Regions from separate parts of the Rhodopseudomonas sp. NSM genome, predicted to be linked through region 2. Evidence: riboswitches for the same ligand, from Rfam matches in the RefSeq annotation. Region 2 holds a riboswitch; the other holds the start of a gene.
The links. Region 2 has a riboswitch for cobalamin ahead of ACTZWT_RS22870 (HoxN/HupN/NixA family nickel/cobalt transporter). Riboswitches for the same ligand answer to the same signal wherever they lie in the genome.
Positions count from the first base shown of each region.

Region 1: another riboswitch for cobalamin. It lies ahead of ACTZWT_RS20975 (TonB-dependent receptor); the one in region 2 lies ahead of ACTZWT_RS22870 (HoxN/HupN/NixA family nickel/cobalt transporter).

Region 1 is NZ_JBQTCH010000009.1:96,847-112,479, reverse strand. It holds gene ACTZWT_RS20985 (hypothetical protein) at 187-351, opposite strand; gene ACTZWT_RS20980 (hypothetical protein) at 518-814, opposite strand; gene ACTZWT_RS20975 (TonB-dependent receptor) at 952-3,066, opposite strand; cobalamin riboswitch at 3,177-3,379, opposite strand; gene ACTZWT_RS20970 (DUF938 domain-containing protein) at 3,512-4,195, shown strand; gene ACTZWT_RS20965 (MFS transporter) at 4,304-5,545, shown strand; gene ACTZWT_RS20960 (MFS transporter) at 5,633-6,847, shown strand; gene ACTZWT_RS20955 (VOC family protein) at 6,978-7,481, opposite strand; gene ACTZWT_RS20950 (carboxymuconolactone decarboxylase family protein) at 7,591-8,136, opposite strand; gene ACTZWT_RS20945 (acyl-CoA dehydrogenase family protein) at 8,297-9,496, shown strand; gene ACTZWT_RS20940 (acyl-CoA dehydrogenase family protein) at 9,661-10,800, shown strand; gene ACTZWT_RS20935 (amino acid ABC transporter substrate-binding protein) at 11,113-12,138, opposite strand; gene ACTZWT_RS20930 (L,D-transpeptidase) at 12,193-12,786, opposite strand; gene ACTZWT_RS20925 (DUF2474 domain-containing protein) at 12,829-12,957, opposite strand; gene cydB (cytochrome d ubiquinol oxidase subunit II) at 13,028-14,032, opposite strand; gene ACTZWT_RS20915 (cytochrome ubiquinol oxidase subunit I) at 14,034-15,440, opposite strand.
Region 2 is NZ_JBQTCH010000011.1:53,120-68,752, reverse strand. It holds gene ACTZWT_RS22895 (formate dehydrogenase subunit gamma) at 1-248, opposite strand, end outside; gene ACTZWT_RS22890 (LysR family transcriptional regulator) at 608-1,501, opposite strand; gene ACTZWT_RS22885 (DUF3419 family protein) at 1,746-2,966, opposite strand; gene ACTZWT_RS22880 (class I SAM-dependent methyltransferase) at 3,122-3,823, shown strand; gene ACTZWT_RS22875 (DMT family transporter) at 3,820-4,143, shown strand; cobalamin riboswitch at 4,194-4,399, shown strand; gene ACTZWT_RS22870 (HoxN/HupN/NixA family nickel/cobalt transporter) at 4,474-5,592, shown strand; gene ACTZWT_RS22865 (FecCD family ABC transporter permease) at 5,600-6,625, shown strand; gene ACTZWT_RS22860 (ABC transporter ATP-binding protein) at 6,622-7,404, shown strand; gene ACTZWT_RS22855 (ABC transporter substrate-binding protein) at 7,408-8,247, shown strand; gene cbiB (adenosylcobinamide-phosphate synthase CbiB) at 8,249-9,220, shown strand; gene ACTZWT_RS22845 (cobyric acid synthase) at 9,193-10,677, opposite strand; gene cobO (cob(I)yrinic acid a,c-diamide adenosyltransferase) at 11,024-11,647, opposite strand; gene cobN (cobaltochelatase subunit CobN) at 11,644-15,390, opposite strand; gene cobW (cobalamin biosynthesis protein CobW) at 15,565-15,633, opposite strand, start outside.

The sequences.
Region 1 (15,633 bases), on a different contig from region 2:
GTGCATTTCACGCAACGAAATTCGCGGCGCGCGCAATCGTCACGATCGGCGCAATGCGCGGGCTTCGGGGATTTCGAGCATTCGCTCAACGCATGGCGGCAATCTCGTTGCCGTCATGGTGAGCCGTCTCGATCGCGCAGTGCATCGCGCTGCGTTCCCCGGCGCCCCGGCGTCCCGCGACGGTGATCAGAGGTCGCGCTGCTCGTCGTCGCGGTCGCGTTCGGGTGCGGCGATGTCGCCGGTCTCGTAGACGTCATCGACCGGAACCCGGACCGGCGGCGGCTTCGGCTGCTCGCCGCCGTTGTCCTTGCTCGCGTCGCTGTCTTTCTTTTTCCGCCAGCCGCCCATCATGTCCGATCCCATCGTTGCAGGGCGGGGAACGCGCCTCGGCGCGTCCCGGTTCCGGTGCGTCGACCGGGCCGCCAAGCTACGCGCGTCAGCCTAGCGGAGGATGAGGCGATGCCTCGCTGCGTTTTGGACAGGGCAGCCCGGCGCGACGCGCCCGGCGGCCGCAGTTTCAGGTCCGACGGCCGCCGCTCTGCTGCTCGGCGAGCCATTCGGACAGCGGCCTCGGCTTGTCGTCCACCTTTCGGGACGAGGTTCGCGCGCCTGCGGCCTTGCCGCCGGCCGTGCGTTTCGCCTTGGTCTGCGCGGTGCGCTGCGGTTCGGCCGCCTCGCGTGCCAGCCGCAGCGCGCGCAGCCGCGCCATGTTGTCGAGGGCAGCCTTGGCCGCGGCTTCGCGCTCGGCCAAGGCGTCGGCGGTCTCCTGTGCGCCGGCGCGTGCGGCGGTGCGGGAATTATCGTCGTTCGTCATTCTTCCAGTCGATGTTTGTCTTGAAATGGAAAGATCGCGGTGGATTGGGAAGGGCGGGGTGTAGCACGAAAAAGGCCCCGGAACAGCCTTTGCTGCCGGGGCCTGTCATGCACGATGTGATGATGGGTGAGGTCGTGTCAGAACGTCACGCCGGCCTTGACGAGAAAGGTTCGGCCCGGCAGCGGATAGGCGCCGTAACGGCCGGGCGTGAAGCTGCTCGCGACCGCGTAATCGTAATATTGCGCGTCGAACAGGTTGATCACGCTGGCCGACCAGAAGAAGTGGTCATACGCGCCGCTCAGCTTGACATCGACCGTGCCGTTCGCCGGGATCTTGGTCTGCAGGTTGTTCTCGTCGCTGTCCATGTAGCGGCTGCTCCAGTAGCGGGCGGTCGCGTCGAACACGACGTATTTCTGCCAGACGTTCCAGGTCACGCCGGCATTCGCCGTATAGCGCGACACCAGCGGCACGTCGTTGCCGGAGAACGGGCCCTCGCGGAACGTCGCGCGGGTGTAGGCGGCGCCGCCGCGCAGCAGCAGCGTATCGCTGACGCGGAACGAGGCGCTGGTCTCGCCGCCGTAGCGCCGGGTCGGGTCGAGATTGGTGTTGTGGAAATTGACCGGGTCGTAATGAATCTCGTTGGTGAGATCCATATTGTAGGCGCTGGTCTGCATCTCGAACGGGCCCGACTTGACGCGGAAGCCGGCTTCGAAATCGACCGAGGTCTGGGTCTTCAGCGCGAAGTTGCCCGGAATCGGATTGAAGAACGCGTCGTAGGACGGACCCGAGGAGACGCGCTCGTCGACAGTCGGGGTGCGGAACGCGCGTGCGGCGCGGGCGAACACGCTGAACACCTCGTTGAAGCGGTGGTCGAGGCCGATATGCAGCGCGTGCTGGGTTTCGGTGCTGCTGAGCGGCAGCGCCTGGGCTCCGCCGAAATAGCCGGGCGCCAGCGGGTTCAGCCGATCATTGGCCTCGACCTTGACGCTCTGCAGCCGGCCGCCATAGGACAGGTCGGTGGTCGACAGGATGCCGACGGTCTGCTGCCAGTAGCCCGCCAGCGTCTTCTGCGACAGGTTGTAGACGTGGACCGGCGGCGTGCTGCGATACTGGCCGCGGTCGGAATCGTAGGTCGCGTCGTAATAATCGAGGCCGGTCAGGATTTTCGACGGCAGCCCGAACATCGAATTCTTGATGCTCAGCCGCGGCGTGATCGACCAGGTCTGCAGATGCGCGTCGAACCAGCTCGCGCTGAAGCTCGACAGCGGCACATTGCCGAAATAGCCGGCCTGCTGCCGCTTGTCGCGGACGCCGCCGTCGACGATCAATTCGGCGCCGTCCCACATCGATTTGGTGAAGCCGGCGGTGATGTTGGCGCCCTGCTTGTCGCCGAAATCGAACGGCGTGTTGGTGCCGCGGCGATCGGTCTGGAGCTGGTTGACGCCGATCGAGGGATCGACCGTCCGCGAGCCGGGCAGGCCGAGATGCTGATTGTCGCCGGAGACGTTGACGAAGGCGCTGAGATCCGGCGTGGCATAGCGCAGCTCGCCGATCGCGTTGTTCTGTTCCAGCGCGTTGTTGGCGCGATAGCCGTTGGAGCGCACGCCGTTGGCGAACACCGAGGTCGACCACGGCCCGGAATTGTACGCCGCCGAAATCGACGCCAGCCGCTGGTTGAACGAGCCGAAGCCGCCTTCGGCGCGGAACGTCGCGGGCGGGCCTCCGGCGCCGGTCTTGGTGACGATGTTGATGACGCCGCCGACCGCGTTGTCGCCGTACAGCACCGCGCCGCTGCCGCCGCGGGTGATCTCGATGCGCTCGATCGACTGCAGCGGGATGCTCGACAGGTCGACGCCCTGCAGATCGAGGTCGTTGAGGCGGCGGCCGTTGACCAGGAACAGTGTGTTCGAGGTCGCGGTGGCGCCGAAGCCGCGCAGATCGATCGACGAGCCGGTGCCGTTGACGCCGCCATACAGCGTCCTGGTCTGCACGCCGGGCGTCTGCGCGATGATCTCCTGCACGGTCTGCGCCGGCGAATGCGCGATGTCGTCTGCGGTGATCACCGTGCTCGAGGTGCCGACGATGCCCTCATAGCTGCGGGTCGCGGTGACGTTGATGGCGGGCAGCGTATTGTCCTGCGCCGACGCCGGCGCGACGCTCGCGAACAGGCTGGACGCCAGAATGGTGGATGTCAGCAGCGCGCGCGAGCGCGCGGAATGATGCCGGGGAACGGCATCGAAACGGGACGGCATGGATGAAAACCTCGGTCGACGTTTGTGGCACGTCACAGCGAACGAGGTTTCATCGACTGCCTGCGCATCCGACGAAACCAATGCCTGCAATTCCCGACCGGCACTCTCGCGTGTGACCACGGATGACGGCAGGTCTCCTGGCTCGCGGGGTTACCTTCCGTCGCCTTCCCAGGACCGAGTTTCCCAGTGGCATTCCGACGAAAGTCGAACCGCTTACAGTTGCGGGAACAGCTGCGGAATTGGGTCTCCGAGGATACCCGCACCGCATTCCCTTTTGATCCCCCGAAGAGGAACCGTCGGTTGCAACTAAAAGTGTCAGAATGCGCAAAGTCAATTCGCCCTTGGCGGCGAAACGGCGCGCATGGTTTGTCGTCGCCGGATTGTTTCGCTATGTGGCTTGGAAGTGACAACGCGGCTTGAGGCAGATCAACGAGGAGCCGAACTGATGGCGGACTATGTGGTCGAGTTCGGCAAGGACGGCCGGCCGGTCGAGCCCGACGGCCGGCTCGACGCCGCCGCGTTTCATCGCAACCAGCAGGCGATCCGCGAGGTGCTGGGCCGGCTGCTGCACGGAACAACGGGCGACGTGCTCGAAGCCGGCAGCGGCACCGGCCAGCACGTCATGGCGTTCGCGCGCCAGCATCCCGAGATCACCTGGTGGCCGAGCGATCTTCATCCCCAGCATCTGATCAGCATCGCCGCCTGGCGCGCGCATGCCGGGCTCGGCAATGTGCGGCCGCCGCTGCGGATCGATCTGTCCGATCCGGCCTGGTGCGCGGAAATGACCGACGGGCGCGGGCCGGGTCCGCTGGCGGCGGTGTTCTGCGCCAATGTCGTGCACATCGCGCCGTGGCCGGTCGCGGAGGGGCTGTTCGCCGGCGCCGCGCGCACGCTGCGGCCGGACGGACGGCTGATCCTGTACGGGCCGTTCAAGCGCGACGGCCATCACACCGCGATCAGCAATGCGGTGTTCGACACCAGCCTGCGCTCCGCCAATCCCGAATGGGGCGTGCGGGACGTCGGCGAAATGCAGCAGCTCGCGGCCGGGCACGGGCTGACGCTGGCCGAAACCGTCGAGATGCCGGCCAACAATCTCGTCCTGTGCTTCTCCCGAAGCGGCGAAACCTGAGCGCTTCGCATAGGTTAGGCCCGGCCGCGGCGGTTGATCGCAGGCCGATGCGGCCTATGATGCGGCCCGATCCCGCGGCCGGGCCGCACACGAAGGGCGAAACGGCCAATGGTTGACGCGACCGCGATCGATGGACTCGTCGACGATGCGCGCGCGCGCTCCAATGTGGCGCGGCTTGCCGCGGCGCAGGCGCTGACCGGCGCCAATGCGGCGGTGATCTTCGCCACCGGCTCGATCATCGGCGCGCAGCTCGCGCCGGATCTGTCGCTCGCGACCGTGCCGATCTCGATGTATGTGGTCGGCCTCGCTGCCGGCACGCTACCGACCGGCGCGATCGCGCGCCGCTACGGCCGCCGCGCCTCCTTCATGATCGGCGCCGGCTGCGGCGCGTTTACCGGCCTGCTCGGCGCGCTGGCGATCCTGTACGGCTCGTTCGAGCTGTTCTGCGTCGCCACTTTCCTCGGCGGGCTTTATGGCGCGGTCTCGCAATCCTATCGCTTCGCCGCCGCCGACGGCGCCAGCGCCGCGTATCGCCCCAAGGCGGTGTCCTGGGTGATGGCCGGTGGCGTGTTCGCCGGCGTGCTCGGTCCGCAGCTGGTGCAGTGGACCATGGATGTCTGGCAGCCTTACCTGTTCGCCTTCAGCTATCTGGTACAGGCCGCGGTCGCGCTGATCGCGATGGCGGTGCTGTGGCGCGTCGATGCGCCGAAGCCGCAGCCGGCCGATTTCGCCGGCGGCCGGCCGCTGCTCGAGATCGTGCGGCAGCCGCGCTTCATCGCCGCGGCGATGTGCGGCGCGATCGCCTATCCGATGATGAATCTGGTGATGACCTCCGCCCCGCTGGCGATGCAGATGTGCGGGCTGCCGATCAGCGATTCCAATTTCGGCCTGCAATGGCACATCGTGGCGATGTACGCGCCGAGCTTCTTCACCGGCTCGCTGATCGCGAAGTTCGGCGCGCCGCGGGTGGTCGCGCTCGGGCTGGCGCTCGAGGCCGCGGGCGCGTCGATCGGCCTGATGGGGATCACCGCCCCGCATTTCTGGGCGACGCTGTTCGTGATCGGGGTCGGCTGGAATTTCGCCTTCGTCGGCGCCTCGGCGCTGGTGCTGGAGACCCACCAGCCGAGCGAAAAGAACAAGGTGCAGGCGTTCAACGATTTCGTGGTGTTCGGCATGATGGCGCTGGGCTCGTTCGGGTCCGGGCAGTTGCTCGCTAATTATGGCTGGGCCACCGTCAACATGACGGTGTTCCCGCCGGTGTTGCTCGGCCTCGTCGTGCTCGCGATCACCGGCTGGTCGCGAAAACGGGTGGCGGCGGCCGCTGCCGCCGTGCCAGATCGCGGCATCTGATCGCGAACAAGACAACGATCCGGCCGTCCGAGCCGGACGCAGGGGGACGCCGATGCCGTCGCGTGCGACGAAGGCCGGTCGCCGCGGATGGTGAACCTTCCGCTGCGCGACGAGAGCTCGATCCATTATGAGGGCTGGCGGATCGTCGCGATGTGCTTTGCCGTCGCGACCTTCGGCTGGGCGCTCGGCTTCTACGGCCAGAGCGTCTATCTCGCCGAACTCACCCGCCTGCACGGCTGGCCGTCGTCGCTGATCGCGACCGCGACGACGTTCTTCTATCTCGGCGGCGCGCTGCTGGTCGCCTTCGTCGGCGACGTCATTCGCGTGATCGGCCCGCGCGCCTGTCTGCTCGGCGGCATCGCCGCGATGGCGCTCGGCACCGCGCTGCTCGGCCGGATCGATGCGGTCTGGCAGCTCTACGCCGTCTATGTGTTGCTCGCGGTCGGTTGGGCCGGCACCAGCCTCGGCGCCATCACCAGCACGCTCGGGCTGTGGTTCGACCAGCGCCGCGGCATGGCGATCAGCCTGGCGCTGAACGGCGCCAGCTTCGGCGGCATCGCCGGCGTGCCGCTGCTGGTCGCGGCGATCGGGCATTTCGGATTTGCCGACGCGACGCTGGCGGCGGCGATCGCCGGGGTATTGCTGATGCCGGTGGTGGCGATCGTCGTCGGCCGCCCGCCATTGCGCATCGCGGACGATCCGGCCGGGCCGGGTGCGGTGAAGGCGTTGTCATCGGGCGCGATCCGCCGCGATGCGTTCCGCGACATTGCGTTCCTCACCGTCACTATCGCGTTCGCCCTGGTGCTGTTCGCGCAGGTCGGCTTCATCGTGCACCTGATCGCCTATCTCGACCCGCTGATCGGCCGCGAGCACGCCGCAGCCGCGGTGGCGCTGCTGACCACGATGGCGGTGGTCGGCCGCGTCTCGCTGTCGACCGTGATCGACCGGCTCGACCAGCGGCTGGTGTCGGCGATCTCGTTTCTGAGCCAGGCGGCGGCGCTGGCGATCCTGATTCTGTCGCGCGATGGAACGTTGCTGCTGGCCGCCTGCGCGTTGTTCGGCTTCTCGGTCGGCAATCTGATCACGCTGCCGGCGCTGATCGTGCAGCGCGAATTCGCGGCAGGCTCGTTCGGCGTGCTGATCAGCCTCGTCACCGCGATCAATCAGGTGACCTATGCGTTCGGCCCCGGCGTGATAGGCCTCGTCCGCGACGTCTCCGGCAGCTACACGGTTCCGTTCGCGGGCTGCATCGTGCTGCAACTGATCGCCGCAGCGCTGGTGATGGTGCGTGGCCGCCGCTGAAACCCTTGCGTTCGTCATTCCGGGGCGCTCACGAAGTGAGCGAACCCGGAATCCCGAGGTGGTTCAGCACGGCGGATGAACAGCTCTGGATTCCGGGTTCGCGCTGCGCGCGCCCCGGAATGACGGTGTGCTAGCCAATTCGCGCGCGCAGCAGATCGTCGAGGTCGAGCCGGCGCGTGAACATCGCCAGCGCGCCGTCGGGGCTGCGCGGCCATTCCGCCTCGGGCCGGTCGCGATACAATTCGACGCCGTTCTCGTCGGGATCGCGCAGATACAGCGCCTCGCTGACGCCGTGGTCGCTAGCGCCGTCGAGCGTGATGCCGGCCTGCAGCACGCGGTGCAGCGCGTCGGCCAGCGCCGCGCGGGTCGGATACAGGATCGCGGTGTGAAACAGCCCGGTCGTGCCCGGCGGCGGCGGCGAGCCGCCTTTGCTTTCCCAGGTGTTCAGGCCGATGTGATGGTGATAACCGCCGGCCGAAATGAAGGCCGCCTGGTCGCCCATCCGCTGCATCACCGCAAAGCCGAGCACGTCGCAATAGAAGCCGAGCGCGCGATCGAGATCGGCGACTTTCAGGTGGACATGGCCGATCCTTGTGCCGGACGGGATGGATGTCGCTGCTTCATCAGATGGCATGGCGCGGCTCCTTCACGGACGACATCGCCGGGCTCGACCCGGCGATCCATCCGATATGAGAAGGATGGATGCGCGGGTCAAGCCCGCGCATGACGTTCGTACTTGTTGCTTACGCCAGTTCCGACACCTCGCCATCGGGCAGCGGAAATTCGTAGGCGTTCAGCGTCATCGACACCATCGTGTAGTAGCCGCACAGGCCGATGATCTCGACCAGGCCGCGCTCGCCGAGCAATTGCGTCGCCTCGTCGTAGAGCGGCTGCGGCAGTCCCCGGGCCTCGTGCAGCGACCGCGCGACGTCGTAGACCACGCGCGCCTTCGGATCGTCGAAACGCGGCGTTCGCCGATCCCTGATGGCCTCGATGATCGCCGGATCGAGCCCGCCGTCGAGCGCCATCTTCTTGTGCGCGTACCATTCGAAATGCGCCGTCCAGTGCCGCGCGGTGACGAGGATCGCCAGTTCCGACAGCGCCGGCGGAAACGACGTGTCATAGCGCAGGACGGCGCCGAGCCTGGTCGCGTGCCGCGCCATGTCGGGGCTCGCCAGCCACGCCATCATCGGCGGCGGCGGGCTGCCGCGCTTGCTGGCGATCGACTCGTCGTAGATCGCCCGCTGGTCGTCGGTCATTTCGCCAGGCGAAAGAAGTTGCAGCCGCATGCTCGGTGCCTCTCGTTGCTTTGTCGACCCCTAGCACATCGACGCGGGATCGCGTCACAGCGCCGCCGATCCAGATGTTGAATTTCGCCCCGCGCCGGCTAAGGTCGCGGCCAACAAGAGCAACCGATCGCGCTCGCGATCGCCGGATGGAAACACGCCGATGTCAGACGCCGCCTCCCCCGATCTCGACCAATTCCGCAGCGACACCCGCGCCTGGCTCGAAGCCAATTGCCCGGCCGAGATGCGCACGCCGATGCAGGGCGACGAGGACAATTTCTGGGGCGGCCGCAACGCCAAATTCGCCTCCGACGCGCAGAAGGTCTGGTTCGAGCGGATGCGCGACAAGGGCTGGACCGTGCCGGACTGGCCGACGCAATATGGCGGCGGCGGGCTCGATCCCGCGCAGGCCAAGGTGCTGCGCGAAGAAATGGCCGCGATCGGCGCGCGTTCGCCGCTGTCGTCGTTCGGCATCTGGATGCTCGGGCCGGCACTTTTGAAATATGGCAACGAGGCGCAGAAGGCCGAGCATCTGCCGAAAATTGCGCGCGGCGAAATCCGCTGGTGCCAGGGCTATTCCGAGCCGAATGCCGGCTCCGACCTCGCCTCGCTGCAGACCCGCGCCGTGCCCGACGGCGACGACTTCATCATCAACGGCTCGAAGATCTGGACCAGCTACGCCAATTACGCCGACTGGATCTTCTGCCTGGTGCGGACCGATGCCAGCGCCAAGAAGCACGACGGCATCAGCTTCATCCTGTTCGACATGACTTCGCCCGGCGTCACGACCAAGCCGATCCTGCTGATCTCCGGCAAGTCGCCGTTCTGCGAGACCTTCTTCGACAACGTCCGGGTGCCGCAATCGCATGTGGTCGGCACCGTCAATCGTGGCTGGGACGTGGCGAAATATCTGCTGCAGCACGAGCGCGCGATGATCTCCGGCATGGGCGGCCGCGACGGCGGCCGGCCGCTCGGTCAGGTCGCAGCCGATTCGCTCGGCACCGACGCTCAAGGCAGGCTCGACGATCCGATGCTGCGCGGCCAGATCGCGGCGTTCGATATCGACGAGGCGGCGCTCGCCTGCGCGGCGGAGCGCGCGGTCGATCTCGCCAAGGCAGGTCAGCTTCATCCGGCGTTCTCCTCGGCGATGAAGTACTACGGCACCGAGCTGAACAAGCGCCGCCACGAGATCCTGATGTCGTCCGGTGGCATCGACGCGCTGGAATGGGAGAGCGAGCGCTCCAACGACGGCGCCCGCGCCCGCGCCTGGCTGCGCACCAAGGCCAACTCGATCGAAGGCGGCACCAGCGAAGTCATGCTCGGCATCGTCGCCAAACGCATCCTCGATCTGCCGGGGGCTTAAGTACGCCCTCTCCCCGTCATTCCGGGGCGCGCGCAGCGCGAACCCGGAATCCATAACCACCGCAGGGAGTATGGATTCCGGGTCTGCGCCCCGAGGGGCGCATCCCGGAATGACGAACTCTAAAGTTTTGCATCTCATCTGATATCTGATCGGGACTTTTCACCATGGCACTCGTCCTCACCGAAGAACAAACCATGCTGCGCGATTCGGCGCGCGGGCTGATCGGCGACACTGCGCCGGTCGCGCATTTCCGCAAGCTGCGCGACGAGCGCGACGCCACCGGCTTCTCCCGCGATCTCTGGAAGAGTTTCGCCGAGATGGGCTTCGCCGGCCTGTTGGTGCCGGAAGAATTCGGCGGCTCCGGGCTCGGCTGCGTTGAGGCCGGCGTGGTGATGGAGGAGATCGGCCGCAATCTGACGCCGTCGCCGTTTCTCGCGACCGCCGTGCTCGCGGCCTCGGCGATTGCCCGCGGCGGCTCGGACGCGCAGAAGAAGGCGTATCTGCCGAAGATAGCCGATGGTTCGCTGATCGCGGCGCTGGCGGTCGATGAAGCCGCCAAGCATCGCCCGTCGAAGATCGCGCTGACCGCGACCCGCGCCGGCAACGGCTTCAAACTCAGCGGCGCCAAGGCGCTGGTGGTGGATGGCCATGTCGCCGACCTGTTGATCGTCGCCGCGCGCAGCGCCGGCCAGCCGGGCGACGCCGACGGGCTGACGCTGTTTCTGGTCGATCCCAAGGCGAAAGGCGTTTCGATCGAGCGCACCATCATGGTCGACGCCCATAACGCGGCGCGGATCAGCTTCGACGAGGTCGAAGTGAATGCCGATCAGGTGCTCGGCGAGGTCGATCGCGGGGCGGCGCTGCTCGACACGGTGCTGAACATCGGCCGCGCCGCAGTCGCGGCCGAAATGCTCGGCGTCGCCGACGAGGCGTTCGGCCGCACCGTGGCGTATCTGAAAGAGCGCAAGCAGTTCGGCAAATTGATCGGCGAATTCCAGGCGCTGCAACACCGCGCCGCACATCTCTACACCGAGATCGAGATCGTCCGCGCCGCGGTGCTGAAGGCGCTGCAGGCGGTCGATGCCGATCCGGCGCAGGCCGGCTTCGCCGTCTCGGTCGCCAAGGCCAAGGCCGGCACGGTGACGACGCTCGCGGTGCAGGAAGGCGTGCAGATGCACGGCGGCATGGGCATGACCGACCAGTTCGACATCGGCCTGTTCATGAAGCGCGCCCGCGTCCTGCAGGAGCTGTTCGGCGACGCCAACTACCACGCCGAGATGCTGGCGGAGTGGAAGAAGTACTGAGGGCATTTCTGGTTTCCGTCGCCCTTCGAGGCGCGCAAGAGCGCGCACCTCAGGGTGACGGAAACCACCGCAATCGCTTCATCACCACACGCACATCACCACGCGAACGCCGCCGCACGCACAACGTCATCCTGAGGTGCGCGCCGTCTTCGGCGCGCCTCGAAGGATGGGCCACACAGCCGTCATCCCCGCCCACAATCGTCATCCCCGCGCATGCGGGGATCCAGTATCCTGGAGACTTCGTTGCTGATCGCCGACGCTCTGGAATACGGGATCGCCCGCCTGCGCGGGCGATGACGGCGTGTTGTGTCGCTACCTGATCGGCGGCGCGTACTGGATGCCGCCGGCGCTCCAGAGCTGGTTCATGCCGCGCGGGATGCCGAGCTTGCCGACGTTGCGGTCGTAGACCTCGCCGTAGTTGCCGACGTGGCGGATGATCCGCGCCGCCCAGTCCTTGCCGAGGCCGAGCTCTTCGCCATAGGCGCCCTCGGTGCCGACCAGCCGCATCACGTCCGGCTTCTTCGATTTCAGCGCCTCGTCGATATTCGCCGAGGTGACGCCGAGCTCCTCGGCGTTGATCATCGCGTACAGCGACCATTTCACGATCATCATCCATTCGTCGTCGCGCTGGCGGACCACCGGCGCGAGCGGCTCCTTGGAGATCAGATCCGGCAGGATGACGTGGTCGCCCGGTTTGGCGAGCGTCTGGCGCAGCGCATAAAGCTGCGAGGCGTCGGCCGTGAAGGTGTCGCACTGCCCGCTGTTGTAGGCGGCGACGACCTCGTCCAACTTGCCGAACTTGACCTCCTGATACTTCATGTTGTTGGCGCGGAAGTAGTCGGCGAGGTTGAGCAGCGTCGTGGTGCCATCCTGGACGCAGACCTTGCTGCCGTCGAGCTCGAGCGCGGTCTCGACCTTGCGCGAGGCCGGCACCATGAAGCCCTCGCCGTCGTAATAGGCGACCGCCGGGAAGTACAATCCGTACCCCGCCTCGCGCGACATGCTCCAGGTCGAATTGCGCGACAGGATGTCGACCTTGCGGCTCTGCAGTTCCTTGAAGCGCTCGTTGGCGTCGAGCGCGACGAACTTCACCTTGCTCGGATCGTCGAAGATCGCCGCCGCCACCGCGCGGCAGAAATCGACGTCGAAGCCGCTCCAGTTGCCCTTGTCGTCCGGCGTCGCGAAGCCCGGCAGGCCCTTGTTGACGCCGCACAGCACGGCGTCGCGCCGGATCGTGCGCTTCAGCGTTTTGGTGTCGTAGCGCTCATAGGTGACGGCGGCGGCGGCGACAACGGCGGCGACGCCGAGGCCGATCAGAAGGCCCTTGCGAAATGACATCGAGAACGTCTCTCTGATTCAGATGAATGTTGAATGCAGGCCGGGCGGCGGGGACTACAGCGAGGGCCTCTGCCGCACCACGACCTTGGTGCCGACCGGGACGCGCTCGTAGAGGTCGGCGACGTCGGCGTTGACCAGCCGGAAGCAGCCCGACGAGATCGCGGTGCCGATGGTGTCGGGGCGGTTGGTGCCGTGGATACGGTACACGGTCGAGCCGAGATACATCGCGCGGGCGCCGAGCGGATTGCCCGGCCCGCCCGCCATGAAGCGCGGCAGATAGGGCTGGCGCTGGATCATTTCCGGCGGCGGCACCCAGTCCGGCCATTCCGCCTTGCGCGAGATCTTCAGCAGGCCCTGCCACTGGAAGCCTTCGCGGCCCACGCCGATTCCGTACCGTAGCGCGCGATTGTTGCCCTGGACCAAATAGAGGTAGCGCTCGGAGGTCTGCACCACGATCGTGCCCGGCGGCTCGCTGGTACGGAAGAACACCATCTGCTTGCGCAATTCCGGCGGCAGCTCGAAATCGTCATTGGCGATCAGTCCGGGCTCGTCGCCGACGTCCGGTTGCTGCGCATGGCCCGGCGCAGCGAGCAGCAGCAACGACGCGGCGAATGCGAGCCGGCCGAACAGACGTGACATTCCGATCATCGATACCCCTCCCGACGCTGTCGCGCCGGGCTATGTATCATGTCAGCCCGGCGCGATCCACAGCCGCAGGATCATCGACACCAGCACGACCGCGCCGACGCCGCCGAGCCAGAGCGCTGCGAACCATAGCAACCGTCGCCACAGCGGGGTGGAAGGTTCAAAATCGGACATCGGCGGTCGCCAAATCCTGTTCGCGCATGATCTCTTCCGAAGACCGGTCGGCCCTTTTCGGGATCATGCCCTAGTGGTAGCCGCTCTCGGGGTCGACCTTGCCGCGAAACACCCAATAGGCCCAGGCGGTGTAAGCGAGGATGATCGGCACCAGGATGGCGACGCCGACCAGCATGAACAGCTGGCTGTTCTCGGGCGCCGCCGCCTGCCAGATGGTGATGCTGCGCGGCACCACATAGGGCCAGATGCTGATGCCGAGCCCGGCATAGGACAGCGCGAACAGGCACAGCGTCAGCAGGAACGGCTGGTAGTCCCGGCGCAGGGTCAGCGCCCGCAGCAACAGCGCGGTGACGATCGCGACGGCGAGCGGCACCTGCGCGGTGGCGAGCACGTTCGGCCAGGCGAACCACCGCTCCGAATAATCGTAGCTCAGGAACGGCGTCGCGGCGCTGACGGCGGCGATCGCGATCAGCATCGCGAGCAGCAGCCAGCGGCCCAATCGATAGGCCGCGTTGCGCAGCTCGCCGGTGGTCTTCATCACCAGCCAGGTCGCGCCGAGCATCGCGTAGCCGGTCACCAGCGCCAGCCCGGTCAGCACGCTGAACGGCGTCAGCCAGTCCCACCAGCCGCCCGCATAGCCGCGGCCTTCCACGGCGACGCCCTGCAGCAGCGCGCCGAGCGCCACGCCCTGCGCCAGCGTCGCGATCAGCGAGCCGCCGAAAAAGGCCATGTCCCAGCGGTTGCGCTCGCGCTGGCTGCGCCAGCGGAATTCGAACGCGACGCCGCGAAACACCAGGCCGAGCAGCATCGCGATGATCGGCGTGTACAGCGCCGGCATCAGCACCGCATAGGCCAGCGGGAACGCTGCGAACAGGCCGCCGCCGCCGAGCACCAGCCAGGTCTCGTTGCCGTCCCAGACCGGGGCGACGCTGTTCATGATGACGTCGCGGTCGCGCTTCTGCCGAAACAGCGGAAACAGGATGCCGAGACCGAGGTCGAAGCCGTCCATCACCACATAGACGAACACCGCGAATGCGATGATGAAGGCCCAGATGGTTGCGAGATCGTAATCCATGTCAGCTGAACCTGCGGGTGGAGATCGCGGGCGCCGGCGTGATGCCGGCGGCGCGCGACGGGGTTTCGCCGCGCGGGCCTTCCTCGCCGTGATGCGGCGGGTGCGCCATCAGCCGCAGGATGTAGACGGTGCCTGCGATGAACACGGCGAAATACACGATCACGAAGGCGATCAGCGACCACGCCACCGCGGGCGCGGCGAGCGGCGAGACCGAATCCACGGTGCGCAGCAGGCCGAACACGGTGAACGGCTGCCGCCCGGTTTCGGTGGTGACCCAGCCGGCCAGCACCGCGACGAAACCGGCCGGCCCCATCGCCAGCGCAAACAGATGGGTCGGCCGCGAGTCGTACAGCCGTCCGCGCCAGCGCACCCACAGGCCGAGGAATCCGAGCGCGGCCATCAGCAGGCCGAGACCGACCATGACCCGGAACGACCAGAACGTGATCGGCACCGGCGGCCAGTCTTCACGCGGCACGGTGTCGAGGCCGGCGAGCGGCGCGTCGAGCGAGTGCTTGAGGATCAGCGACGACAGTTTCGGGATTTCCAGCGCATAGCGCACCACCGCGGCGTCCTGGTCCGGCAGGCCGAACAGGATGAATGGCGCGCCGTCGGGGTGGCTCTGGTAGTGCCCCTCCATCGCCATCACTTTTGCCGGCTGATGCTCGAGCGTATTCAGACCATGTAGATCGCCCGCGAAGATCTGGATGGGGGCGACGATCGTCAGCATCCACATCGCCATCGAGAACATCATCCGCGCGCCCGGCTGCCGCGAATTCTTCAGCAGATGATAGGCGCCGACCGCACCGACCACGAGTGACGTGGTGAGGTAGGCGGCGAGCACCATGTGGACGAGGCGATAGGGAAACGACGGATTGAAGATCAGCTTCCACCAGTCGGTCGCGATGAACTGGCCGTCGGCGTTGACCGCGTAGCCGGCCGGCGTGTGCATCCAGGAATTCGCCGACAGGATCCAGAACGCCGACATCAGCGTGCCGATCGCCACCATCAGCGTCGCGACGAAATGCAGCTTTGGGCCGACCCGTTTGAGGCCGAACAGCATCACGCCGAGGAATCCCGCTTCGAGGAAGAACGCGGTCAGCACCTCGTAGGCCATCAACGGGCCGAGCACCGGCCCGGTTTTGTCGGAGAACACCGACCAGTTGGTGCCGAACTGGTACGACATCACGATGCCGGACACGACGCCCATGCCGAAGGCGATCGCGAAGATCTTCATCCAGTAATTGAACAGGTTGATGAAGACCTCGCGCCCGGTCCACAGCCACAGCGCTTCGAGCACCGCCAGAAAGCTCGCCAGGCCGATCGAGAAGGCGGGGAAGATGATGTGGAACGAAACCGTGAAGGCGAACTGCAGGCGCGCCAGAACTACGGGATCAAGAGTTTCGAACATGGGGACCGATCCGCGACCGTGACGAGCGGACAACGCGAGGTCGTCCGAAATGATCCTATCGCCGTGGCGTGACGATTCCCAAGGGTTAGCCGATGACAAAGCCGCGATGCGCTAGGCCATATTGTCCTAGTGGTGCCTGGGTGGCGCCTGCGTGGTCGCGACGTCGCGCGTCGCCCGTTCAGAAAAGCAAAAC
Region 2 (15,633 bases):
GCGCGGCACAGCTTCAGCACGTGGCGGCCGGGCGGCGTGCGGCGGAAGTCGGGATAGAAGGTGAGCACGCCGTGGATCTCGGCGCGCGACAGGTTGAGCGCCTGCGCCACCATCGGCTCGGCTGCCTCGGGGACATGGCCGAACGCTTCCTGCAGCGCGTGCAGGATCACCAGCGTCGGTCCTTCCTTGTGCGTCAACCCGGCGATGATCTCAGCGGCGCGGGTCGGATCCCATGATTCATTATGCATCGGCGCTCTTTTCGGCGTTGTCTCGCGACCGATGAAAATGAGAATCGTTCAAAGAATCAATAAAGCTGTCCAATGCTGCGATACGGAAACGATAATGACGGGGCACTGATCCGCATCCTTCGAGGCGCGCCCGATGGCGCGGCAGCTCGGAGCGCGGCCAGTAAATTCAGTTACCAGGATAAAAGCCTCTCCCCGTCATTGCGAGCGAAGCGAAGCAATCCAGGCCCGGTGCACGGAGCTCTGGATTGCTTCGTCGCGGAGCCTGTGCTCGGACGGCGCGAAGCGCCGATCCGAGTGCTCCTCGCAATGACGAGGACGCTCCCACTCTTGAACCAGATTGCCGAGGTGTCTGTCGCAGATCAGTTCTGCAGCGACGGCGCGACCTCTCGCGCGGTCTGCATCAGCGCCGCGACCTGAGGCGTGTAGGGCTCGCGCGGCGGCACCACCAGGCCGATGCTGTAGGACACCATCGGATCGACGATCGGAATGGTGCGGACGCCGTCGCCGAGCCCGAGCGTTTCGGCGAGCTTCGCCGGCATCACGCTGGCCCAGCGCCCGGTCTTGACGTGAGTGTAAAGCACGATGATCGAATTCGATGTCAGGGTCGGAAGCGCCTCGGTGCCGGCTTCGCGCAGCGCGCGGTCGATGATGCGGCGGTTTTGCATGTTCGGCGTCAGCAGGCACAGTGGAACCTGCCCGACTTCCTTCCACGTCACCTGATCGCGATCGCCGAACATGCCGTCCGGCGAGGTGATCAGCCGGTAGCTCTCCTGATACAACGGGATGGTGCGGACTTTGCCGACGGGTTCGTTCTCGATGTAGGTGAGGCCGGCGTCGGCTTCGAGATTTTCCAGCAGGCCCAGCACTTCCGACGAGGTGCAGGACTGAATGCTGAAGCGCACATCCGGATAGCGCGCGCGGAACGGGGTGGTCAGCGACGCCACCATGCCGAGCACGGTCGGAATCGCGGCGATCCGGAGCTCTCCGCTGAGGCTGCCCTTGAGAGAGTTGATTTCCTGCTTCATCGCCCGGGTATCGGCGACGATCCTCCGCGCCCAGTCCAGCGTCCGCTCACCTTCCGGCGTGAAGCCGAGGAACCGGGAACCGCGCTGCACCAGCATCACCCCGAGAATTTCCTCGAGCTGCTTGATACTGGTCGACATCGTCGGCTGCGTCACGCCGCAGGCTTCCGCCGCGCGTCCGAAATGGCGTTCCTTGGCGAGCGCAATCAGCAGCTCGAGCTTGTCGATCAAACCGGCCTCGTCAAATTTGCGAAATATGACGCGAGTCTTGCCCGATCAGGCGGCATTCGGCAAGGCAGGCACAGCCCGCTCCTCTCCCGCTTGCGAGAGAGGGCTGGGGAGAGGGCGAGCCGAGCACTGAGTCCGCGTTGTTCGGAGAGGCTTTCCCCACCCGGATCGCCATGCGATCCGACCTCCCCGGCAAGCGGGAGAGGTCGCGGTGGCAGCGCCTTGCTCCCTCGCGCGCGCAGTCCGATCAGTTCGCGCCGGGGCGTCGCGTGTAGCAGTGGAAGCCGCCGTAGATGCCGGAGCGGTCGCGGTCGAAGCCGATCGCGCTGCGCTCGGCGTCGCGCTGCCAGAGTTCCCGCAGCGGCGCGAGCGCCTCGGTGTCGAGCGGCGATTCGGCGCCCGCGGTGCGGAAGATTACCCGCACTGAATCCTTGCCGGACCGATCGATCGCGTCCCACAGCGCGCGGATCTCGTCCGGCGCCATCCAGTCCTGCGAGTCCAGCAGCACCACGGCGTCGATCTGCCGGGCCGGCAGATTTTCCAGGAACACGCGCAGGTTCTGGTGCACCGGAATGATCAGGCCGGCGCCCGAGCGCATCTGCGGGTAGCGGCTGCGCTGCAGATACAGCGGCAGGCAGCTGTCGCCGGGGCCGGGATAGCTGCGGCTCAGCGCCTGCCAGGCGAAGTAATTAGTCTCGTTCGGATAGACGTTGATCAGCCGCAGCAGCCGCGCGTGCAGCACCTCGTTGAGCGGCTGGTCGCCGCCGAGCAGTTCGCGCTGCTGCGGCGGGATGCCTAGGCTGAACAGCAGCGCCGGCGTGCGCGTCAGCAGCCTGGCGAAGCGCGAGTGGAACAAGCGATCGAGCTGCTGCAGCGCCGCCTTGCGCTCGGGAGAGTCCGGCGCCGCCTTCAGCAGGGCCGAGAGGTCGATCTTGGCGAATTTCGCCAGCAGATGCGCGAAGCCGATGAAGCTGCCGAGCGCGCCGTGACGGTAGAAGCCGTCGGTGAAGTAGCGATGGCGCGCGCGGCCGCGGAAGTCGCGTTCGTCCCAGTAGCTGCGCGCGTCACCATCGAGCTGCGGCCGCAGCCGCTGCCGATACAGGTCGGCATTGTCGTCGGCGGTACCTTCGCCGAAGAAGCGCCAGAACTGCTCGTAGTCCGGCAGCGCCCGCAAACCTGCGAGCTTCAGCTTCAGCAGCGCCAGATGCGCCTCGTTGAGATCGACCGCGAACACCTGCGCGGGCTTCGCGGTGAGGTAGGACAGCGCATTGCAGCCGCCCGAGGAGATCGTCACGATGGTCGAGCCGATCGGCAATTGCAGCGCCGCGAGATCCGCCTCGGGGTCTTCCCATATCTGGGTATAGACCAGACGTCGAAACCAGATCGAAAACAGACGATCCCAGATCGTCGATTCACTGCGATCCTTACTGTTGCGGACCGCGTCCGCGATGAGCTGCTGCGTATTCATACCACCCTCGAATCGGCAATCGTTCGAGAATAGCCGCGTCGCACTGCAGTTTTGCGACAGTCCGGCGCGCGCCGCCGGCGCATCTGTCATCACCATGTCGTCGCAAAATAGGATGGATGGCGGACAATCCCAGATCGAGGGCGTACTCCGTGACCATGATCCGCTCCGAAATTTCTGCTGATCCGTCCTGGCCGGTCGACGCGACGTCGCGCATGAACCGGATGTATCGCTATCAGCGGCATATCTATGATACCACGCGTCGCTACTATCTTCTGGGCCGTGACGGGATGATTGCCGGGCTTGCGCCCGCCGTCGGCGACAATGTGCTGGAAATCGGCTGCGGCACCGGCCGCAACCTGATCGCGGCGGCGAGCCGCTACCCGGGCGTGCGCTTCTACGGCTTCGACGTCTCGACCGAAATGCTGACTTCGGCGATCAGCGCCATCGCCCGCGCCGGGCTGAGCTGTTCGGCGAAGGTCGCCCATGGCGACGCTACCAGCTTCACCGCGCAGGCGGTGTTCGGCCAACCGATCGCGTTCGACCGGGTGATGATCTCCTACAGCCTGTCGATGATCCCGGAGTGGACCGCGGTGATCGAGCGGGCGGTCGCCAGCCTGAAGCCGGGCGGCCAGTTGCACATCGTCGATTTCGGCGACCAGAGCGGTCTGCCGCAGGCCATCCGCACTGCGCTGCGCCGCTGGCTGGCGCTGTTCGACGTCACGCCGCGCGATGAACTCGAGGCGACGCTGATGCAGATCGCGGTGCGCACCGGCGCCGGGCTGAAATTCGACCGGCCGTATCGCGGCTACGCGCAGGCCGCGGTGCTGACCCTGCCGTCGCGGCGCCGCGCGCCGTGAGCGGATGGCTCGCGCTGCTCGCAGCGGGCCTGATGGAGATCGTCTGGGCGGTGGGCCTGAAGCACTCCGACGGCTTCACCCGGTTCTGGCCGGCGCTCGGCACGCTGGCGGCGATCCTCGCCAGCTTCGGCCTGATGAGCATTGCGCTGAAGTCGCTGCCGTTCGGCACCGCCTATGCGGTGTGGACCGGGATCGGCGCCACCGGCAGCATCGTGGTCGGCATGGCGGTGTATGGCGAGCCGGCCAATGCGGTGCGGGTGCTTTGCCTGTCGATGATCGTCGCCGGCATGATCGGGCTCAAGCTCGGCACGCCTGCGTAGAGCGCACCGCTCCCGACCAAGGCGGCGATTGACAAAGCGGGTCCGCCCCCCTCCTATCGAACCGTTCAGGTGTGCCGGGAGTCTCCCGGCACAGGGAAGCCGGTCCGGGCGCCTTTGGCGTCTCAAGCCGGCGCTGCGCCCGCAACTGTAGGCGGCGAGCGATCCTTCATCATGCCACTGCGCCCTTCGGGCGCGGGAAGGCGAGGGATTGCGACGACCCGCGAGCCAGGAGACCGGCCTGAGCCGCGTCATCTTCCAGCGTGCGGTGCGCGCGGCTGGGGCGGTCCGCCGCATGGGTGACAGGAAACTGCTCACCGTTCGGGGACCCTGATGTCCGAGACCATTGCCCGCGAAAGTTCTCCTTCCAACGCCGCTGCTCCCAACACCGCTGTGTCCAGGAGCGGGGTGTCCCCGCCCTCCGATGGATTCCGCATCCGCCTGGTCGCCGTGCTCGGCGGGCTGGTGATCGCCAACATTGCCGCCTGGGCCTGGGCGCTGACCGCCTTTGCCGGGCAGCCGGTGCTGATCGGCACCGCGGTCCTCGCCTACAGCCTCGGCCTGCGTCACGCGCTCGACGCCGATCACATCGCGGCGATCGACAACGTCACCCGCAAGCTGATGCAGGAGGGCAAGCGGCCGGTCGCGGTCGGGCTGTTCTTCGCGCTCGGCCATTCGACCGTGGTGCTGGTGGCGTCGCTGGCGATCGCGCTGGCGGCCAATTCGCTGACGGAACGGTTCTCCGGCTATCGCGAGATCGGCGGCGTGATCGGCACCTCGGCGTCGGCGCTGTTCCTGTTCGCGATCGCGCTCGCCAATCTCTCGGTGCTGAGCGGCGTCTATCGCGCCTTCAAGAAAGTCCGCGCCGGCGAGGTGGTTCACGACGACGATATCGACGCGCTGCTGCAGCAGCGCGGTTGGCTGGCGCGGCTGTTCCGGCCGCTGTTCCGCTTCATTTCCAAGAGCTGGCAGCTGTATCCGATCGGTCTCTTGTTCGCGCTCGGCTTCGAGACCGCCAGCGAGATCAGCCTGTTCGGTCTGGCCGCCAACAGCGCGGGCTCGATCTCGCACTGGTCGATCCTGATCTTCCCGGCGCTGTTCGCCGCCGGCATGACGCTGGTCGATACGCTGGACGGCGTGCTGATGCTCGGCGCCTATGGCTGGGCCTATCGCAACCCGGTGCGCAAGCTGTACTACAACATGACGATCACCTCGGTCTCGGTGCTGGTCGCGATCGTGATCGGCGGCATCGAGACGCTCGGGCTGCTGGGCGGGCGGCTGCACCTCGAAGGCGCGTTCTGGGAGTGGATCTCCGAGCTCAACGAGAATCTCGGCGCGCTCGGCTACGGCATCGTCGGATTGTTCATTGCGAGCTGGATCGTCTCGACCATCATCTACCGCGCCAACGGCTATCACCGGCTCGACGAGCGCGCGCCTGTCGTGCAGAAATGACCGCCACATGACGATGCGTCCAAATCCCGCGTCACGCGCGGCGGCGGTCACGGCCGCCCTGATGATCGTGGTCGGCCTGCTCGCGCTCGGCTCGCTCGGCGTCGGCCCGGTGAAGCTGTCGCCGCTCGCCGTGATCGATGCGTTGATCGGCCGTGGCGGCGAGGTGCAAGAGATCATCGTGCAGCAGATCCGTCTGCCGCGCGCCATCCTGGCGCTGGCGATCGGCGGCATACTCGGCCTGTCGGGCGCAGCATTGCAGGGCCTACTGCGCAATCCGCTGGCGTCGCCGTCGCTGTTCGGCGCGCCGCAATCGGCGGCGTTCGGCGCGGTGCTGATCATTTCGCTCGGCTGGGCCGATGTCCGCTCCTACGCATTGCCGGTAGCCGGCATCACCATGGCGTTCGTCTCGGTGTTCGTCCTGCTCACGGTCGCCGGCCGCAGCGCCAGCCTGCTGCTGCTGATCCTCGCGGGGCTGGCGATCTCGAGTCTCGCGGGTGCGGCGACCGCGCTGGTGATGAATCTGTCGAACAACCCCTTCGCCAGTCTGGAAATCGCGTTCTGGCTGCTCGGCTCGCTGGAGGACCGCAGCTTCCGTCACGTCGCATTGGCGCTGCCCTTCATCATTGTGGGCGCCGCGCTGCTGCTCAGTCAGCGCGCCGCGTTCCGGGCGCTCAGCCTCGGCGAGGAAACCGCGCAGAGTCTCGGCGTCGACGTCGCGCGCCTCCGGCTGATCGTGATCGTCGGCGTCGCGCTCGGGGTCGGCGGCGCGGTCTCGGTGTCGGGCACGATCGGCTTCATCGGCCTGGTCGCGCCGCATCTGGTGCGACCGCTGATCGGCCACGATCCGGCGCGATTGTTGATCCCGAGCGCGTTCGCCGGCGCCGCGCTGCTGCTCGCCGCCGATATCGCGGTGCGGATCATTCCGTCGACCACCGACATCAAGGTCGGCGTGCTGACCTCGATCATCGGCGTGCCGTTCTTCCTGTATCTGATCATGCGCGAGCGCCGCGCGCTGGGCGGAGGCGTCGCATGAGCGGACACGGCTTCCTCGCCGCGCGAAACCTCGGCGTCGCGCTGTCCGGCCGGCAGGTGCTGCACGACGTGTCGCTGGACCTCGCGCGCGGCCATCTGGTCGCTTTGGTCGGGCCGAACGGCGCCGGCAAGACCACGCTGCTGCGCGCGCTGGCCGGACTGATCGAGGCGAGCGGCGACGTGACGATCGGCGGCGATGCGCTGTCGGCGCTGCCGCTGCGCGAGCGCGCCCGGCGGTTCGGCTATCTGCCGCAAGGCCATCTGGTGCACTGGCCGCTGCCGGCGCGCGACGTGGTCGCGCTCGGCCGGTTTCCGCACGGCGCCACCGATCCGGCGCGGTTGTCGCCGCGCGATGCCGAGGCGGTCGCGCGCGCGATGCGGATCACCGACGTGGTGCAGTTCGCCGATCGCAACGTAACTGAATTGTCCGGTGGCGAGCGCAGCCGCGTCGCGCTGGCGCGTGTCCTCGCCGTCGAGGCGCCGGTGGTGCTGGCCGACGAGCCGACCGCCTCGCTCGATCCGCGCTATCAGCTCGACGTGATGCAGACGCTGCGGCAGGCCGCCGATGCCGGCACGCTGGTGATCGTGGTGACGCACGATCTCGGCCTCGCCGCGCGCTTCGCCGATACCGTGCTGGTGATGGCGGCCGGGCGGCTCGCGGCGCACGGCACGCCGCATCAGGCGCTGTCGGACGAAATTCTGCAGCGGGTGTTTCGCGTCAGCGCCTATCGGGCGGACTATCAGGACAGCGGCGTGATCCTGCCCTGGGCCGGGGTCTGAGCGATGCGCGCCCGCGCCTGGCTCGCTCTCGCGCCGGCGCTGATCGCGGGACTGTCGTCCGCCGCGGTTGCCGCGCCGCTGCCGCGGCTCGCGTCGATCAATGTCTGCACCGATCAGTTGCTGATCACGCTCGCCGATCCGGAGCAGATCCTCGGCCTCAGCCCTTATGCGCGCGACGCCGCGCGATCCTATCTGTCGGAGCGGGCCGCCCGGTTTCCGGTGCTGTCGGGCGAGGCCGAAGACGTGTTGATGCTGAAGCCCGACATCGTCGTCGGCGGCCGCTACACACGGCGCGCGACGCGCGAATTGCTGAAGCAGCAGGGCCAGCGCGTCGTCGAGTTCGATGCGGCGCGCACGCTCGACGACGCCAAGGCGCAGATCAGCCGGATGGGCGATCTGGTCGGCCATCCCGAGCGCGCGACGGCGGCGAATGCGCGGATCGATGCGGCGATCGCGCGAGCGCGCCAAGCCGCGTCCGACAGGCCTTTCCGCGTATTGCCGCTGGAGCGGCGCGGCTGGGTGTCGGGCCGCGACAGCCTGATCACCTCGCTGCTGTCGACCGCCGGCCTCGTCAACGCCGCCGACGCGCTCGGCATCGGGCATGGCGGCTTCGCCTCGCTCGAAGCGGTGGTGAGATTGCGGCCGGACTATCTGCTGGTGTCGGAGGACAGCGATTTCGCCGAGGACGAAGGCCGCGCCTTCGTGCTGCACCCGGCGCTCGAACGCTTGTATCCGCCGTCGAAGCGGCTCACGATTCCCGAGAAGCTGACGGTGTGCGGCGGGCCGATGCTGGCGGACGCGCTCGATCGGCTGACCGAGGAACTCTCGCGGCTGGAGCGCTGACATGCTGTTCGATTCGACCGCGCTGCTGATTGTCGTCGCGGCACTGCTGATCGACGCGCTGATCGGCGATCCCGACTGGCTGTGGAAACGGATGGCGCATCCGGTGGTGCTGATCGGCGCGCTGATCGGCCGGCTCGACCGCGCGCTCAATCGCGACGCCTGGTCGGAGCGCCGGCGCAAGCTCGCCGGGGTGCTGGCGGTGCTGGTGCTCGTCGTGCTCGCCGGTGGTGTCGGCATTCTGCTGCAGGCGCCGCTGCGGCAAGCCTGGGGCGGCTGGATTGCGGTCGCCGCGCTCGCCGCGACGCTGATCGCGCAGCGGAGTTTGTATCAACACGTCGCCGCAGTCCGCGCCGCGTTCGGCGTGAGCGGGCTCGACGGCGCGCGCGAGAAGGTGGCGCTGATCGTCGGGCGCGATCCGCAGTCGCTGGACGAGGCCGGGGTGTGCCGCGCCGCGATCGAATCCAGCGCCGAGAATTTCTCCGACGGCGTGGTCGCGCCGGTGTTCTGGCTGGCGCTGCTCGGACTGCCGGGTCTGTTGATCTACAAGGCGATCAACACCGCCGATTCGATGATCGGTCATCTCAATCCGACCTATCGCTCGTTCGGCTGGGCGGCGGCGCGGCTCGATGACCTCGTCAATCTCGTGCCCGCGCGATTGTCGGGTCTGCTGATCGCCGCGGTCGCGCCGGTGGTGCGCGGATCGATCGGGCGGGCCTTCGCGGTGATGCGCCGCGACGCGCGCAAACATCGTTCGCCGAATGCCGGCTGGCCGGAAGCCGCGATGGCCGGCGCGCTCGGCGTCGCGCTCGCCGGGCCGCGGACGTACGGCGGCGAGCTGACCGACGATCCGTTCCTCAACGCCGGCGCGCGCGCCGCTGCGACGCCGGCGGATATCGGCCGCGCCACACGCGTGCTGATCGCGGCCTGCGCGGTGCAGTTCCTGATCTACGCGGCGCTCTGGCTGGTGCTCTGACGCGACCGCGCGATCGCCAGCAGCGCGTCGACGTCGAGATGGGCCTCCAGATGATCGGCGAGCGCGTCGAGCGCGGCTTCGACTTGTGACTCGTAAGCGAGCTCGGAGGCGATGCCGAGGCCGGCGAGCCAGGCCTTGCGGAAGGCGTCGTTCGTAAACAGCCCGTGCAGATAGGTGCCTTGCACCCGGCCGTCGCGCGAGATCGCGCCGTCGGGGCGGCCGTCGATCGTCACCACCGGGCGCGCGCAGTCCGGGCCTGAACTGCGTCCGAGGTGGATCTCGTAGCCCTCGACCGGCGCGCCGGTGGCGCAATGCGAACCCGCGACCAGCGTGGTCGATTTGTCGCCCTGCATCAGCGTCTCGATGTCGAGCAGTCCGAGCCCATCGACCGTACCGGGCGCGCCGTCGATGCCGTCGGGATCGGCGATCGAGCGGCCGAGCATCTGATAGCCGCCGCACAGGCCGAGCAGATGGCCGCCGCGGCGGACATGGGCGGCGATGTCGATGTCCCAGCCCTGCGCGCGCAGGAAGGCGAGATCGCCCAGCGTCGACTTGCTGCCGGGGATGATCACCACGTCGGCCTCGGCGGGGATCGGCTGGCCCGGCGGGACGAACACCAGTCTGACGCCGGCCTCCATGCCGAGCGGATCGAGATCGTCGAAATTGGCGATCCGCGCCAGCATCGGCACCGCGATGATGCGCTTGGAGGACGAGGCGCGGGCGCGGTCGAGATCGACCGCGTCCTCGGCCGGGAGCAGCGCCGCCTGCGGCAGCCACGGCACCACGCCGAGCGACGGCCAGCCGGTGAGCTCGGTGATCGCGGTCAGGCCGTGGTCGAACAGGCGCACGTCGCCGCGGAATTTGTTGATCAGATAGCCGCGCACCAAGGCGCGCTCGTCGTCGTTCAGCACCAAATGGGTGCCGGCGAGGCTGGCGATCACGCCGCCGCGCTCGATGTCGCCGGCGATCACCACCGGCACATTCGCGGCGAGCGCAAAGCCCATATTCGCAATGTCGCCCTGGCGCAGATTGATCTCGGCCGGGGAGCCAGCGCCCTCGATCAGCACGATGTCGGCGTCGCCGGCGAGCCGCGCGAAGCTGTCCAGCACATGCGGCATCAGCGCCGCCTTCTTGTCGAGAAAGTTCTGCGCGCCGAGCCGGCCGAAGCGCTTCCCCTGCACGATCACCTGCGCGCCGGTGTCGGTCTCGGGCTTCAGCAGCACCGGATTCATGTGCACGCTCGGCGGCAGCCTTGCGGCGCGCGCCTGCACCGCCTGCGCCCGCCCGATCTCGCCGCCATCGGCGGTGACGGCGGCGTTGTTCGACATGTTCTGCGGCTTGAACGGCGCGACTCGCAGGCCGCGCCGCAGCAGCGCCCGGCACAGCCCAGCCACCAGCGTCGACTTGCCGGCATTGGAGCAGGTGCCCTGGATCATCAGCGCGGGGGTGGGGGTCATCGCACGAGCCCGCTTTGCAGGGTTCGCTCATTTAGCAATGCGATCGCTGCAAGCGCGGCCTGCTCCCTCTCCCCGCGTGCGGGGAGAGGGGTGGGGTGAGGGGGCGTTTCGACGAGGCCGAGCGCTGCGATTCGTGGAGACGCCCCCTCACCCGGATCGCATCTGGCGATGCGATCCGACCTCTCCCCGCAAGCGGGGAGAGGTGAAGGCGGCCGTGCCCTTACCCCGTCGTCATTCCGGGGCGCGCCGTCAGGCGCGAACCCGGAATCTCGCGGTGCCCTGAACGTCTGGATTCCGGGTTCGCCGCTGCGCGGCGCCCCGGAATGACGGGTGCGAAGGGGAGACATCAAAACTCCACGCCCTTCTGCGCCTTCACGCCATTTCGGAACGGGTGTTTCACCAGCGTCATCTCGGTCACCAGATCGGCGATCTCGATCAGCGCCGGGTTGGCGTTGCGGCCGGTGATGACGACGTGCTTGTCGGCGGGCTTCTCGTCGAGCAGGAAGGCGATCACTTCGGAGATCGGCAAATAGTCGTAGCGCAGCACGATGTTGAGTTCGTCGAGCAGCACCATGCGATGTCGGTCGTCGCGCATCAGCTCCTTGGCGCGCTCCCAGCCGGCGCGGGCGGCGGCGACGTCGCGTTCGCGGTCCTGGGTCTCCCAGGTGAAGCCTTCGCCCATGATGTGCAGCGTCACCAGATCGGGAAATTTCGCCAGCAGCTTGGCCTCGCCGGTGTTCCATTTCTCCGATTTGGTGAAATGCACCACGCCGACCGGCATGTCGTGGCCGATATGGCGGAACACCATGCCGAGCGCGGCCGAGGTCTTGCCCTTGCCGGTGCCGGTGTGGACGATCAGCAGCCCCTTGTCGGCCGACATGCCCTCGAGCTTCCTGTCGTGGGCGGCCTTGCGCTTCTTCGCCTTCTCGGCGTGGCGGGCGTTGTCGTCGCGATCGGACGCGTCGGTCATGCGGTTTCCTTCTGGGTCGTGAGTTCGGCAAGCAGGTCGGCGGCGTGGTTGGAGCGCGGCGTCCACAGCCCGCGCCGGAGCGCCTCGGCGAAGCGTTCGGCGGTGTCGCGCAACGCCGCCGGATTGGCGTCGCGCATGAAGTCGCGCACCTGCTCGTCGGCGAGATAGGCGGCGAACAGCAGATCGAAATGATGGCTGCCGACCGCGTCGGTCGAGGCCGCGAAGCCGAACAGATAGTCGACGGTGGCGGCGATCTCGGAGGCGCCCTTGTAGCCGTGGCGCATCACGCCCTTGATCCATTTCGGATTGGCGGCGCGGCCGCGCACCACGCGGCTGATCTCGTGGCCCAGCGTCCGCGGCAGCGGCGCCTCGGGGCGAGAGCTGTCGACATGGGCGATCCTCGGCGCCGCTCCGGAGAGCGTCTCGATGGTCGCCGCGAGTCCACCGATGAACTGGTAGTAATCGTCGGAATCGAGAATGTCGTGCTCGCGATTGTCCTGGGTGTGGGCCACGAGCTGCGTGGCCTGCAGCCGCGCGGCGAAGGCGTCGCGGGCCTCGCTGCCGTCGCTGCCGGCCCCATAGGCGTAGCCGCTCCAGCCGAGATACGCATCCGCAAGATCGCCGCGGCTGTCCCAGCCGCCGTCGTCGATCAGCGCCTGCAGCCCTGCGCCATAGGCCCCGGGTTTCGAGCCGAACACGCGCAGCGACGCCTGCTGCCGCGCGTCATCGGGCGTCTTGCCAATGCCGATCAGTTCGGCGGCGCGGGCGCGGACATGGGCGGCGATCGGATTGGCATCGTCCGGCTCGTCGAGCGCGGCGATCGCCGCGACGGCGCTGGCGATCAGGTCCATCTGGGTCGGAAAGGCGTCGCGGAACAGTCCTGAAACGCGAAACGTGACGTCGATTCGGGGCCGCTGCAGCTCCGCCAGCGGCACGACCGCGAAGCCGGTGACGCGGCCGGTGGCGTCTTCCCAGGTCGGACGGGCGCCGATCAGCGCCAGTGCCTGCGCGACGTCGTCGCCGCCGGTGCGCATATTGGCGGTGCCCCACGCCGACAGCGCGATCGCGCGCGGCCATTCGCCTTCGGTCTGCCAATAGGACTCGACCAGCCGCTCGGCGGCGAGCGCGCCGATCCGCCAGGCCGACGGCGTCGGCACCGCGCGGACATCGACCGCGAAGAAGTTTCGCCCGGTCGGCAGCACATCGGGGCGCCCGCGCGTCGGCGCGCCGGACGGACCGGGGCGGACGAAGCGGCCGCCGAGCCCGCGCAGCAGCGCATTGCGCTCGGCGTCGCCGCAGGCCTCGATCGCGGGACGCAGCGACGCCGCGATCCAGTCGAGCACCGGGCGGGCGTGAGGCCATGCGTGCTCTTCACCCTCTCCCCTCGTGGGAGAGGGTGGCGCATGGCCGAGCTTCGCAACTAATCGCAGCGCCAGCGCCTCGATGCGCTCGACGGTGTCGCCACTGGTGCGCCAAAGGTTGTCGCCGAGATCGGCCAGGATCGCCGGGCGCGCGCCGGTGTAGTCCGCGGCGAGGTCGCGTGTCAGCGGATCGAAATAGGCGCCGGTGGAATCGGTCAGGCCGAGATCGCGCGCCAGCGCGCGATGCAGCGAGGCGTCCTGCGGCTTGAGGTCGGAACGCGGCAGCCGCGCGATCGACACCAGCAGTTCGTCGCGCTGCGCGGGCTGCGGGGGGCGGCCGAAGATGTGCAGGCCGTCGCGGATCTGCATCTCCTTGAGGTCGCACAGATGCGCGTCGATCGCGCGCAGCGCGTCCAGCGTCGGGGTCTGGCGATCGATCGCCACATCGGCGTCGAGCCGCGTCGCCCGCGCCAGCGACAGGATGTCTTCGGCAATGCCGTCGGCGCGCTTGGGATCGAGATCGGCGGCGAGCGCGTATTCGTCGACCAACGCTTCGAGCCGCGCCATCTCGTCATGAAGCTCGGCGCGGGTCATCGGTGGCGTCAGATGGTCGATGATCACCGCGGCGCTGCGGCGCTTGGCCTGGATGCCCTCGCCCGGATCGTTGACGATGAACGGATACAGATGCGGCAGCGGCCCGAGCAGCGCGGCGGGAAAGCAATCGCGCGACAGCCCGGCACCCTTGCCGGGCAGCCATTCGAGATTGCCGTGCTTGCCGAGATGGATCGCCGCATGGGCGTCGAATTCGCGCCGCAGCCACAGATAGAACGCCAGATAATGATGCGGCGGCGGCAGGTCCGGATCGTGGAAGCTGGATTTCGGATCGATGTTGTAGCCGCGCGCCGGCTGCACCCCGACCAGGATATTGCCGAAGCGATGCAGGCCTAGCCGGAAGCGGCCGTCGGCGACGTGCGGATCGGCCTCGGCGCGGCCCCAGCGCGTCTCGACGGCGCGGCGGATCGCGTCCGGCAGCGTCGCGAACGCGGCCTTGTAGTCCGCGACCGGCCAGGCCACGCCGCCGATGCGCCGGTCGCGCTCCGCCAATTCGTTGGTCGGGCCGCGCTGCAGGATCTGCATCAGCGCGGCGGTGTCGGCCGGCAGCGCGCCGGTGTCGTAGCCCTCGGCGCGCAGCGCGTAGAGCAGATCGCACAGCGATTGCGGCGTATCGAGCCCGACGCCGTTGCCGAGCCGGCCGTCGCGATTCGGATAGTTGGCGAGCACGATGCCGATCCGGCGCTTGCGGATCGGCAGCCGCCGCAGCCGCACCCAGGCCTTGGCGAGGTCGGCGGCGGCGTCGATGCGGTCGTCGAGCGGCTGATACACCGCCGGCGCGTCGCCGCCGTCATCGCCGCGCTGCTTGAACGCGACCGCGCCGGCGAAGATCCGGCCGTCGACCTCGGGCAACACCACATGCATCGCCAGATCGCGCGGATTGAGGCCGCGGCTCGACTGCTGCCAGCTTTCGCGGCTGATGCCGGCCTGCGCGATCTGCAGGATCGGGCAATCCGCCGATGCCAGCACGCCGGCATCGTCGGTGGCGGTGGCGGTCGCGAAGGCGGTGGCGTTGATGATGATGTCGGGCGGGGCGGCGGCGAGCGCGCTCTGCAGGAACGCGATCGAGCGCGCATCCTTCAGGCTGGTGACATACAGACAGGCGACGTCGAGCCCGCGCGCATCCAGCGCCGCGCGCAGCGCCTCGATCGCGGCGGTATCGCCGCTGGCGGCGAGCGCCCGATAGAAGATCACCAGCGCGCGGCTGCGCTGCGACCTGGCCGGCTCGCCGGGCCAGAAGCCGGCGGCGGGCATCGGTCGCGGCGGCGGCGGCGGGTCGTCGCGCAGGATCATCCAGGCGGCGTAGCGCAGCGCCAGCTGCAGATTGTCGACGCCGCCCTCGGTGCAATAGCGCCACAGCGCATGCGCGTCGTCGGGGTCGACATTGCCGCGCGCGGCGAGCTCGGCGTTCCAGGTCATCTCGCCGGGAATGCAGGCGAACAGCGCGCCGCGCGCGAAGGCGTCACGGCGCAGGCTGTCGACGCCGTGCGGCCAGTAGGCTTCGCCGCCGAGCATCCGCAGGATCACGATCTTCGCTTGTGGCAGCGTGCGCTCGACATAGAGATCGACCGAGGCGGGATGGCCGAGCGCCAGCAGATTGGTCAGCCGCAGGCTCGGGAAATCATCGGGCAGCGTCGCCCGCGCCGCGGCGAAGGCGGCGAGGTCGGTGTCCGCCGCCGACAGCACCACGATCTCCGCGGGCGCCTGCCCCAGGTCGCGCGCGACGTCGCCGTCGTCGATGCCGGCGTTTGCATCGAGCTTCAGGTGCATGGGGGGCACCGCCGCGGCGCAACCGCCCTATCCACACATCGCAGCGTCATCCTGAGGTGCGCGCACGCTTGTGCGCGCCTCGAAGGATGGCCGCGGGCCGCGACGCTCGTCGTCCTTCGAGGCACGCCGAAGACGGCGTGCGCCTCAGGATGACGAGCTCGGTGAGCGGTCATGCTAAGCGCCCGCCAGTGCGGCGCGCGCCGCCGCCGTGTCGAAGCCCTTCAGGCCGATCACCACCAGATG